3 regions of the Halomonas sp. MES3-P3E genome follow, and region 1 is predicted to be linked to each of the others. Evidence: predicted binding sites of a transcription regulator. Region 1 holds the regulator's gene; each other region holds the start of a gene.
The links. The regulator PhoB, encoded in region 1, activates phosphate uptake and scavenging genes when phosphate is short. The targets are predictions, from matches to a motif close to TGTCATANNNNTGTCANA.
Positions count from the first base shown of each region.

Region 2: a site for PhoB is predicted at 1,639-1,656, ahead of phnD (phosphate/phosphite/phosphonate ABC transporter substrate-binding protein). Genes of this name have one in related genera too.
Region 3: a site for PhoB is predicted at 1,573-1,590, ahead of CXF87_RS19970 (CYTH domain-containing protein). Genes of this name have one in related genera too.

Region 1 is NZ_PJBT01000182.1:149,201-152,483, reverse strand. Features, by position in the region: gene ubiA (4-hydroxybenzoate octaprenyltransferase) at 27-917, shown strand; gene phoB (phosphate regulon transcriptional regulator PhoB) at 1,041-1,730, shown strand; gene phoR (phosphate regulon sensor histidine kinase PhoR) at 1,733-3,019, shown strand.
Region 2 is NZ_PJBT01000184.1:6,864-10,146, forward strand. Features, by position in the region: gene phnC (phosphonate ABC transporter ATP-binding protein) at 1-512, opposite strand, end outside; gene phnD (phosphate/phosphite/phosphonate ABC transporter substrate-binding protein) at 590-1,567, opposite strand; gene CXF87_RS14170 (bifunctional diguanylate cyclase/phosphodiesterase) at 1,687-3,283, opposite strand, start outside.
Region 3 is NZ_PJBT01000192.1:27,322-30,604, forward strand. Features, by position in the region: gene CXF87_RS19965 (ion transporter) at 1-573, opposite strand, end outside; gene CXF87_RS19970 (CYTH domain-containing protein) at 638-1,552, opposite strand; gene CXF87_RS19975 (TIGR00153 family protein) at 1,690-2,370, shown strand; gene CXF87_RS19980 (inorganic phosphate transporter) at 2,381-3,283, shown strand, end outside.

The DNA of each region.
Region 1 (3,283 bases):
TGCATCTTATTTTTCGTGAGGTAAGCATGGATCGTTCACTGTTGCGGCCGAAGGGATGGGCTCGCGTGGCAGATTTTATACAGCTGATGCGTTTGGATCGACCCATTGGCACGTGGCTGTTGATGTGGCCGACGCTTTGGGCGCTGTGGATTGCCGCTGAAGGGGTACCCGGCCGTGATGTACTGCTGATTTTTGTGGCCGGTGTTTACGTCATGCGCGCGGCTGGCTGCGTGGTGAACGATTATGCAGATCGCCATTTCGATGGCCATGTGAAACGCACTAAGCATCGCCCGCTCGCCACAGGTCGAATCAGCGAAACCGAGGCTCAATTGCTGTTTATTGGTTTGGTGGCCGCAGCGTTTATTCTGGTGCTACTGACTAATTGGTTTACGGTGCTGCTCTCGTTGGGCGGGGTATTTCTGGCAGTTATTTACCCGTTCATGAAGCGTTATACCCACTTTCCCCAGGTGGTGCTGGGGGCGGCATTCTCATGGGCAATTCCAATGGCCTTTGGCGCCGTGCTGGGCCATGTGCCGTTGGAAGCGTGGCTGCTTTTCTGTGCAAACGTGCTATGGACGGTGGCGTACGACACGCAATACGCCATGGTCGATCGCGACGATGATTTAAAAATTGGCATTAAATCGACAGCCGTGCTGTTTGGCGACGCGGATCGCCTGATAATCGGCCTACTCCAGGTAGCTACCCTGGGGTTACTGGCATGGGTAGGCTGGCGGGTCGGGTTAGGTGGGTTCTTTTGGCTAGGGCTCGCTGCAATGGCGGCAACTTTCCTGCATCAGCAGCGCTTAATTCGTTATCAGGAGCGGGATCCCTGTTTCCAGGCGTTTCTGAATAATCACTGGTCGGGGCTGCTGATTTTTGCTGGTATTGCGCTAAGTTGGTGGCCTGCGGCGGGTTAGTAACTGCCATTGTCATGTAACTGTCATCAAGTCATGGTGTTATCGTCACTGACATGTCATTGAACTGTTTTCTTTGAACTGTTTTCTTTGAACTGGCTTTTTTGCACACCGTGAGGCTCTGGTATGACCGCCAAAACCGTTCTGATTGTCGATGATGAATCGTCGATTCGCGAGATGATCGCGGTAGCGCTGGAAATGGCTGACTACCGTGTGCTCGAAGCAGATAACGCCCAGGATGCTCATGCCATGGTGGTTGACCACCAACCTGATTTATTGCTGCTTGACTGGATGATGCCTGGCACCAGCGGTATTGAACTGGCTAGGCGGTTGAAGCGCGAAGAAGCCACCGCCGAGATCCCCATTATTATGCTCACCGCTAAAGGCGAAGAGGATAATAAGATCCAAGGGCTTGAAGCCGGTGCCGATGACTATATCACCAAGCCCTTTTCGCCCCGCGAATTGGTGGCACGGTTAAAAGCAGTGCTGCGCCGCGCGACGCCGCGTGGCGTTGAAGATCCGATTGAGATTAATGGCCTGCTGCTTGATCCGGTAAGTCACCGGGTAAGCGCACACGGCAAAGCGTTGGAAATGGGGCCGACCGAGTATCGTCTTCTGCAGTTTTTTATGACCCATCAAGAGCGCGCTTACACACGTAGCCAACTGCTTGACCAAGTATGGGGTGGTAATGTGTATGTCGAAGAGCGTACGGTCGATGTGCATATTCGACGCTTACGAAAAGCGCTGGGCGATGTGCATCAAAACCTGATTCAAACGGTTCGGGGTACCGGATACCGTTTCTCTGCACGGGTGTAAATGTGCGCCTATGGAGCCGTGAACTGTGGCGTCTAGCGTGGCTGGCCACACTGGGTACTTGCTTAGGCTGGTTATTGGGCTCAGCAGGGCTAGGGCTTGCGGCAGGGCTTGCAGTATGTCTGTTTTATCACTTGCGGCAGCTACGCAAACTTTATTTATGGCTAACCCTACATCCTCACGATGAGCCGCCTGCCGCTCACGGTATGTGGGGTGAATTGTTTGATCGTTTATACCGCTATCAGAAAAGCCAGCGTATAACGCAAAGTCGGCTGCGCGCTACCTTGGCCCGTATTCAAGAGTCGTCTGAAGCGATGCGCGACAGTGTGGTCATGCTCGACCGCCACGGTGATCTGGAGTGGTGGAACAGCGCTGCAACGAACATGCTGGGGCTACAAACTGCCCATGATCGTGGTCAGCACATTACCAACCTACTGCGTGAGCCAAGCTTCATCCGCTACTTTAACGCGCGAGAGTATGGCGAGCCGCTAACGCTGACATCGCCGATTGACGAGCGTCGAATCCTGCAGTATCAAATTACCCTGTACGGCGACGATGAACGGCTGGTAATGGCTCGGGATATCACGCGCTTGCACCGCCTGGAACAGATGCGGCGCGACTTTGTTGCCAACGTCTCTCACGAGCTGCGCACGCCGCTAACCGTCCTTTCCGGCTATCTGGAAACCTACAGCGATATTGCTGACCAGTTGCCTCCGCGTTTGGGTAAAAGCATCAACCAGATGCAGGAACAGACGCAGCGAATGCAAAATCTGGTCAATGATCTATTGCTGCTCTCCCGGTTGGAAATCGACCAGGGTGGGAAAGATCACCATCCGCTGTCGCTAGGGCCTTTGCTACAAAGCATTTGTGATGATGCGCTGGCGCTGTCGAATCAGCGCCATACCATTACTGTCGCGCTTGAAAGCGATGCACGCCTGCTGGGTAGTGAACAGGAAATTCGTAGCGCCATCTCTAACCTCGCCTTCAATGCCGTTCGCTATACGCCAGCAGGTAGCCACATCACCTTACGTTGGAAATCTAGCGCGACTGGCGGCGGCTGTATTGATGTGGAAGACAATGGTGAAGGCATCGATCCCGTCCATATTCCCCGACTAACCGAACGTTTTTACCGTGTCGATAAAGGCCGTAGCACCGCAACTGGCGGCACTGGCTTAGGCTTGGCGATCGTTAAGCACGTACTATTACGCCACGATGCGCAATTACAGATTGAATCCCACCCGGGTAAAGGGGCGCTTTTTCGCTGCTCATTTCCCGCTTCACGTCTTGTATAGGTCTCATTAAGCGACCTCTCACACAATACCTGTAAAAGTGTGCAATATTGGCATGTAAAATTGGTAAGAGTTTACTCATGTGCCATTTTTATACAGTTTTTAGGCCTGGTATTCCGATGTTAACAGAGTGCTTTATCTTGATTTTTTTTATTAAGCTGTTGATTTCATGTGTTTTAATTTTTTTGTTGAGTTTTTGGCATGCTAGCTGCAATATTAAAAACAGGTAAGGACGTATTGATAGGTTAGATAAACATTGTACTGACG
Region 2 (3,283 bases), on a different contig from region 1:
TCGTCAACCAGCAGTAGCTTGGGGCTTTGTAAAAGCGCCCGGGCGATGCCCACGCGCTGGCGCTGGCCGCCGGAAAGCGCATCAGCGCGCTTATCGATGGCGTGAGGCAGCCCTACCCGCTCGAGTAGTCGAAAGGCTTCGACGACCGCTTCCTGTGGGTAGCGACGTAAAAAACTGCGCCAAAAACCCACATAGCCGAGCTGGCCGGAGAGTACGTTTTCCATCACGGTGAGCCGGTCTACCAGGGCATACTCCTGGAAAATCATCCCCATTGAGCGGCGCGCGTGGCGAAGCTTATGACCTGAGAGCCTGGTCAGTTCCGTGCCTTCCAGGCGAATGCTGCCCTGGGTGGGCTCCACTAACCGATTCACGCAGCGAATGAGGGTGCTTTTACCCGCGCCGGATGGCCCAATCAGCGCCATTACCTGGCCTTTGGGCAGCGTGAGTTCAATGTCCGTCAGCGCCCGATCCCCGGTGGGGTAACGCTTGCCAACGCCGCTTAGTGTCAACATTTTCCCGCCTCGTTTTTATAGCGAAACGGCCAGAAAGGGATGCCTTCCTGGCCGTGCAGTACCGTTTACCTTAACGATCAGTCACAGTCGTAAGTCACACCGTTAGCATCGGCAATGGTGCGAATGACCGACCAGTTTTCCTGATAAGTAATCGGAATGAACTGCGCTTCACCGGAGTTGGCGAATTCCGCTTCCAGCGGGGTACCTGCCCAGTCATAGCTGAAGAACGCATCCTGAATTTTCTCGGCAAGTTCCGGGTTCAGGTTATTCGCCAGCCCGTAAGCGGTGGTGGGGAAGGTATCGGAGGTGTAGATCACTTCGTAATCGCCCTCTGCCACAACATCACGTGCCAGCATGCGGCGTGCCACTGAGTTGGCGATGGCAGCGGCATCGTAGTCTTCGTTCACAACACCTAAGATGGAGTTGTCGTGGGAGCCAGAAAAGGCGGTTTCAAAATCTTCGCCCGCTTCCATGCCGTACTCGGAGCGCAGCAGTGCGGAGGGCGCGCGAAAACCAGAGTTAGAGGTCTCAGAGGTAAAGGCTAGCTGGCGTCCTTCCAGGTCTTCAACGGTCTCGATGCCGCTGCCAGGATAAGTGATGATCTCCATTTCGTAGCCAAAGCTACCGTCCTCGGCCGCCATCATGGCAAACGGGCGGAAACCACCGCAGTTGACCGCGACCGGTACACCACCGGTGTTAAAACCGGCGACGTGCAAACGGCCAGCGCGCAGTGCTTCCTGCTGGGCGGCGTTGGACTGCACGGGGAAGAACTGAACTTCTTTACCGGTTGCTTCGCTTAGGTGCTCCAGGAAGTCAGACCACACGTCGGCGTAAACCGCCGGATCTTCCACTGGCGTGTAGGCGAACACGAGCGTATCGGGATCGGCCCACTGTGACTCATCGCTAGGCGCATCAGCGATCATATCGCCATCGTTATCGACATAACGCGATGAAAGATCCGCTGAGGCATTCACCGCGACCAACGCAAAAGCGCTGGCAACGGCGGCGCTGATCAATGTGCGGGGAAGCGCATGGGCTAGTGAGGAGATCTGCATGGGGCACCTAACGTGTTGTTAAAAGATAGCCACAATCCTGACCATTTCAGATGACAACGACGGGGCATTTATATGACCGCTTGGTGACGATTTTGCTAACGTAACATGACATTGGCGCTTTACTGGCTAACGCAGCTACCGCGACGCTCAACAAACAGGCTGTTACCAGGAATTTTTTTGGCTTGATGCTTCAGTTCAGACAGCTCAGCGGCAATATCCAGCGCTCTGCAAGTAGCTGTATCGGTGACAGGTTTTACTGCAATCGACACGCTGACAAAGGGGAAAAACGTCACGCTATTTTGTCGGCTTTCAGTCTGAATCCCGCCTTTCAGCCGGTCCGCTTCTTCATAGAAACCGGGGGCCATCACTTCAAATGAGCGCAGGATTTGGCCGCAAACGCTTTCCCAATGGCTGTGCGGTAGCAACATCATAAAATCATCACCGCCAATATGGCCGATAAAGCCACCAGCGCTTTCTACCTGGGCCTGCAGCAGCCGCGATAGCGAAATAATCACCTGATCGCCCCGGGCATAGCCGTAAGCATCGTTAAACGCTTTAAAATTATCCAAATCGACATAAGCGGCGGCAAAGCCCTGCTCGGCGGCTAAATAAGCGACCAGCGTTTCGTTAATCAGGATATTGCCTGGCAAGCCGGTCAACGGATTGGCATGGCGCGCGTGGCGCACCTGAATCGCGGTGATTTCACGCAAAAGGTCAACGATATTACCCATGCCCACGTAATCACCTTCATCATTGGTGATCACAAAGTCTTCCTGCTCAATATCGTGGCTATCGGTCAGTTGCTGGCTCAACACCTCAAGCGGGGTATCTGCTTCAGCCACCAGCATGCGTACATCGGCCACGTCCAATACGCAGCGTTTGGCATACAGCGCATGGCTATAAGGGTTGGTGAACAGGGTTAAAAAAGCATTGCGACGCACCACTGCCACGGGCTTACCGTCCTCCAATACGGCCACACAGCGTAAGCTGGGTTGGCGGCGAAACCGCTCGGAGATGAGTGGCACTGCGCAGTCAGTGGTGATGGCCTCAATCGTGCGCAAAATCGAGCGCGCAGTGCGGCCAGCAGGGCTTTTTAACTGGGTTGTCGCGGGCAGCACCATGTTGAGCTGTAAAGGCGGCTGCGGGCTTGGCCGAGCAAAATAGAAGCCTTGCAGTAGCGCGAGCCCACGGTCGAGTTCCCACAAGCAGAGATGCTCCGCCGCAGTCTCCACGCCTTCGGCTATTAGCTGGCAATCCAGGCTACGCGCCACATCAAGAATCGAGCGGAGAAATTCGCGCTTCGCAGGCTCCTGATCAATCCCTGAGATAAAGTGCCGATCAAGCTTGACGAAATCGGGCCGCAGTTCTGACCAGTGGCGCAGGCTTGAGTGCCCTGCCCCCAAATCGTCCAGCGCCACCTGAAAGCCCATGTCACGGTAATGATCCACCGCTTGGCGCATTAGCTCATAGTCATGAATCGGCACATGCTCGGTGAGCTCAATCACTACTCGCTCTGGGGGAAGGCCGCTCTCGCGAATGAAGCCCAGCGTTAAGCCTTCGCGAAAATCACGCTCAACGATGGTTAACGGCATGACGTTAAGAAATAGCAGGCCGGGCAGTTCAAGTTCGGCAAAGCGTTGAATCGCCAAGCGTCGGCAGAGTAAATCTAACTCCACTAGCTGCCCTGCCTGGGTGGCCACATCAAACAGCCGTAAC
Region 3 (3,283 bases), on a different contig from region 1:
CATCGACATTGGAATACTGGTGAAGCCCGCTTCCGGTGACTCAATGGTGTACATCAACGCCGCGAACAGCGTGACCACCATGAAAATGGCAGAAAAAAATAGCAGTATTTGACGCAGACTGCGTTTTAACGCGTCGAGTAGCAGGCTGGCTTCACCGACAAACTCCATCAGGCGCAAAATGCGGAAAATACGCAGCACTCGCAGCAAGCGAACAATCACCAGCCCATGAGCGCCAGGGACCAGTAGCACTAGCCAAGTGGGTAAAATAGCGATTAAGTCGACGATTCCATAAAAGCTTTTTAGATAGAGCAAGGGGCGCTCAAGGCAGTAAATGCGAACTAACAACTCTAAGCTGAACAGTATCGTTAATGCCCACTCGATGTAGAAGAAAATGGGCCCGTAGCGTTCGGCGTAAATCTCGATACTACCCAACAGGATGACCGCGACACTCAACAAAATAGCCCCGATCAAGGCAATATCAAAGGCTTTAGCGCCCGGTGTGTCGGATTCGAAAATAATATGAAACAGTTGAGCGCGTAGGCCTTCCGCACCGGGGGTTAAGTTTAAATTCATCGCATCATCCTGAAGTGGGCCTCAATTCGGTCCTTAAAAACAGTCCTGAAATAGCATTAAGCCGTTAGCGTAGCTCGGTTTGGTACGCCAAGCGATGGGCCAGTGCCAACGCAGCGTTACCGTAAGCCGTGCTGGGCTGACCATGGGCATCTAAGCTGCCGGGTAACGCCTGAGCGTACACGCGGGCGTTGTCATCCAGCGCGGGGTGGTCAGCGAGAGTGACTAACGCCTGTTGGGCATCGCTTAGAAAGCTTGCCTGCTGGCTGTCGTGGTAGGCATCCAGCGCCAGCGTTGCGCGGTGTAGCCACTCAGCCGGTGAGTGCGCCTTGGGAAGTGGCCAGTGCTGGTTGCTAAGTGCATTGCCCCGAGATGCTTTGCTGCTATCTGAAGGGCGCAGCGGTACCTGTTCTGAAAGTGTCAGTGCCAATGCCCACAGCGCTTCCGGGTCGCCGTCCTTTAATTCAAGTTCTACCTCGCGGATGGGCGTGCGGTAGCCACCGCTGATAATTTCGCCCTCATCCAGCACCAGCTCGATATGACTGCGCTGGCCTATTGCGCCTGGGTTTACTAAGCCATCGGTTAGCTGCCAGCTGCGCCGCGTAAAATCGGTGCTGAGTTGGGGGGCGAGGGCATGTAGCACGCTGCTAAGCTGGCCTTGAAAGGGGAGCAGTTCGGCAAGAGCTACCAGATCCAGTTCGTGGTCAGGAACTTGCCACTCCCACTCCTGTCGTTGAGATAATCCGCCGCCGCCCTGGCCTGCGGTTTTCACCGTTTGCAGCACTTTGCCATCTATTTTGCGCAGGCGTAGCGCAATATGCGCCTTCGCTAAATCGCCTTCCGGGGTGTCAAAATAGGTATTGGTCAACGTGTGCTGGTGTGAGGGTTTCGATACTAGAAACGGGTGGTTACACAGCGCGGCAGGTCCCTCTGGTGCAAGGGCAAGTTTCAGTTCTACTTCCATGGGGATTGGGTTTTTCATGACGCTCGCCACCTCGTTATCGTGACATTTAAATGAATATTTGATTACATTTATGAACTTTTCATGACGGCGGCGGGCGCACTCTTTATACTGGCGCCGCCATTTCCAGGCTTCCCGAAAACAGGCTAAAAGGCATTATGGTTACCTCCAATCCTTTTTCTTCGATGTTTGGCCGCTCGCCATTCCAGCCGTTATTGGCCCATATCGTCAAGGCAAATGAATGTGCCGATCTGCTGTTGCCGTTTTTTGAAGCAACGCTGGCTGATGACTGGGACAAAGCGGCTGAGCTGCGCGAAAACGTCACCCGCTTAGAGCATGACGCCGATACGCTGAAAACAGAGCTGCGGTTGAACCTGCCCAACACCATGTTTCTTCCGGTGTCGCGCTCCGATCTGCTCGACCTGATCAGCGTGCAGGACAAGATCGCCAACAAGGTGCGTGACATTACCGGCATTATGTTGGGGCGTAAAATGCGCGTGCCGGATGAATTGGCCGATGCAATGCGCGATTACATCCGTACCAGTGTTGCTTGTGTTGCCCAAGCCCGCCAGGCACTGGAAGAACTCAAGGATCTGCTTGAGTCCGGCTTTGGAAAAAACGTCTCCGACGTCATGCAGAACATGATCCGTGAACTGCACACCCTTGAGCACCAAGCCGATGACCAACAAGTGACGATCCGTCGCCAACTGTTCTCGCTTGAGAGCCAGCTACCGCCAGTGGACGTGATCTTTCTCTACAAAATCATTGAATGGGTTGGCGAACTATCCGATCGCGCTGAGCGTGTGGGTAGCCGTCTGCAGATACTGACCGCCCGCTAAGGGGATCTTCATGCTGATTATTGCCCAGTACGGTGAAATCTTCATTATCCTGGCCTGTTTGTTTGGCTTCTTTATGGCCTGGGGCGTTGGTGCGAATGATGTCGCCAATGCGATGGGAACCTCGGTGGGGTCGAAAGCGATCACCATCAAACAAGCGATCTTGATCGCTGTTGTTTTTGAATTTCTCGGCGCCTGGCTAGCCGGTGGCGAGGTTACCAATACGATTCGTAAAGGTATTATCGACCCCGAACTACTGCAAGACGATCCTCAGCTGTTGGTATACGGCATGCTGGCAGCACTGCTGGCGGCGGGTACGTGGTTGCTTGCAGCGTCTATGAAAGGTTGGCCGGTTTCCACGACGCACTCGATTGTCGGCGCGATTGTGGGCTTTGCTGTTGCAGGGTTAGGCCCCTCCACAGTGGACTGGGGCGCCGTAGGCACGATTGCTGCGAGCTGGGTGGTTTCTCCCTTATTGGCGGGCACCATTGGCTTTTTGCTGTTTAAATCAGTTCACCACCTGATTTTTGAAGATGCCAACCCGTTCACGGCTGCTAAACGCTACGTGCCGGGCTATGTGTTTCTGGTGGGCTTTATCGTTTCGATGGTCACGCTGACGAAAGGGTTGTCCCATGTGGGGCTGGACTTAACCTTTAATCAGAGCCTGCTGCTGTCAATTTTGCTGGGGTTGGTGATTATGGGTATCGGCTTGATTATGCAGCGGCGTATCAAGTTCGAGCACAACGCAAATGATCACTTCGGCTATGCCAACGTAGAGCGCGTGTTCGGCGTGTTGATGATCTTCACCGCCTGTGCCATGGCCTTTGCACATGGTTCAAACGATGTGGCGAATGCGGTTGGCCCGCTGGCAGCGGTGATCAGCGTAGTACAAACCGGCGGCGAAATTGGTGGTTCT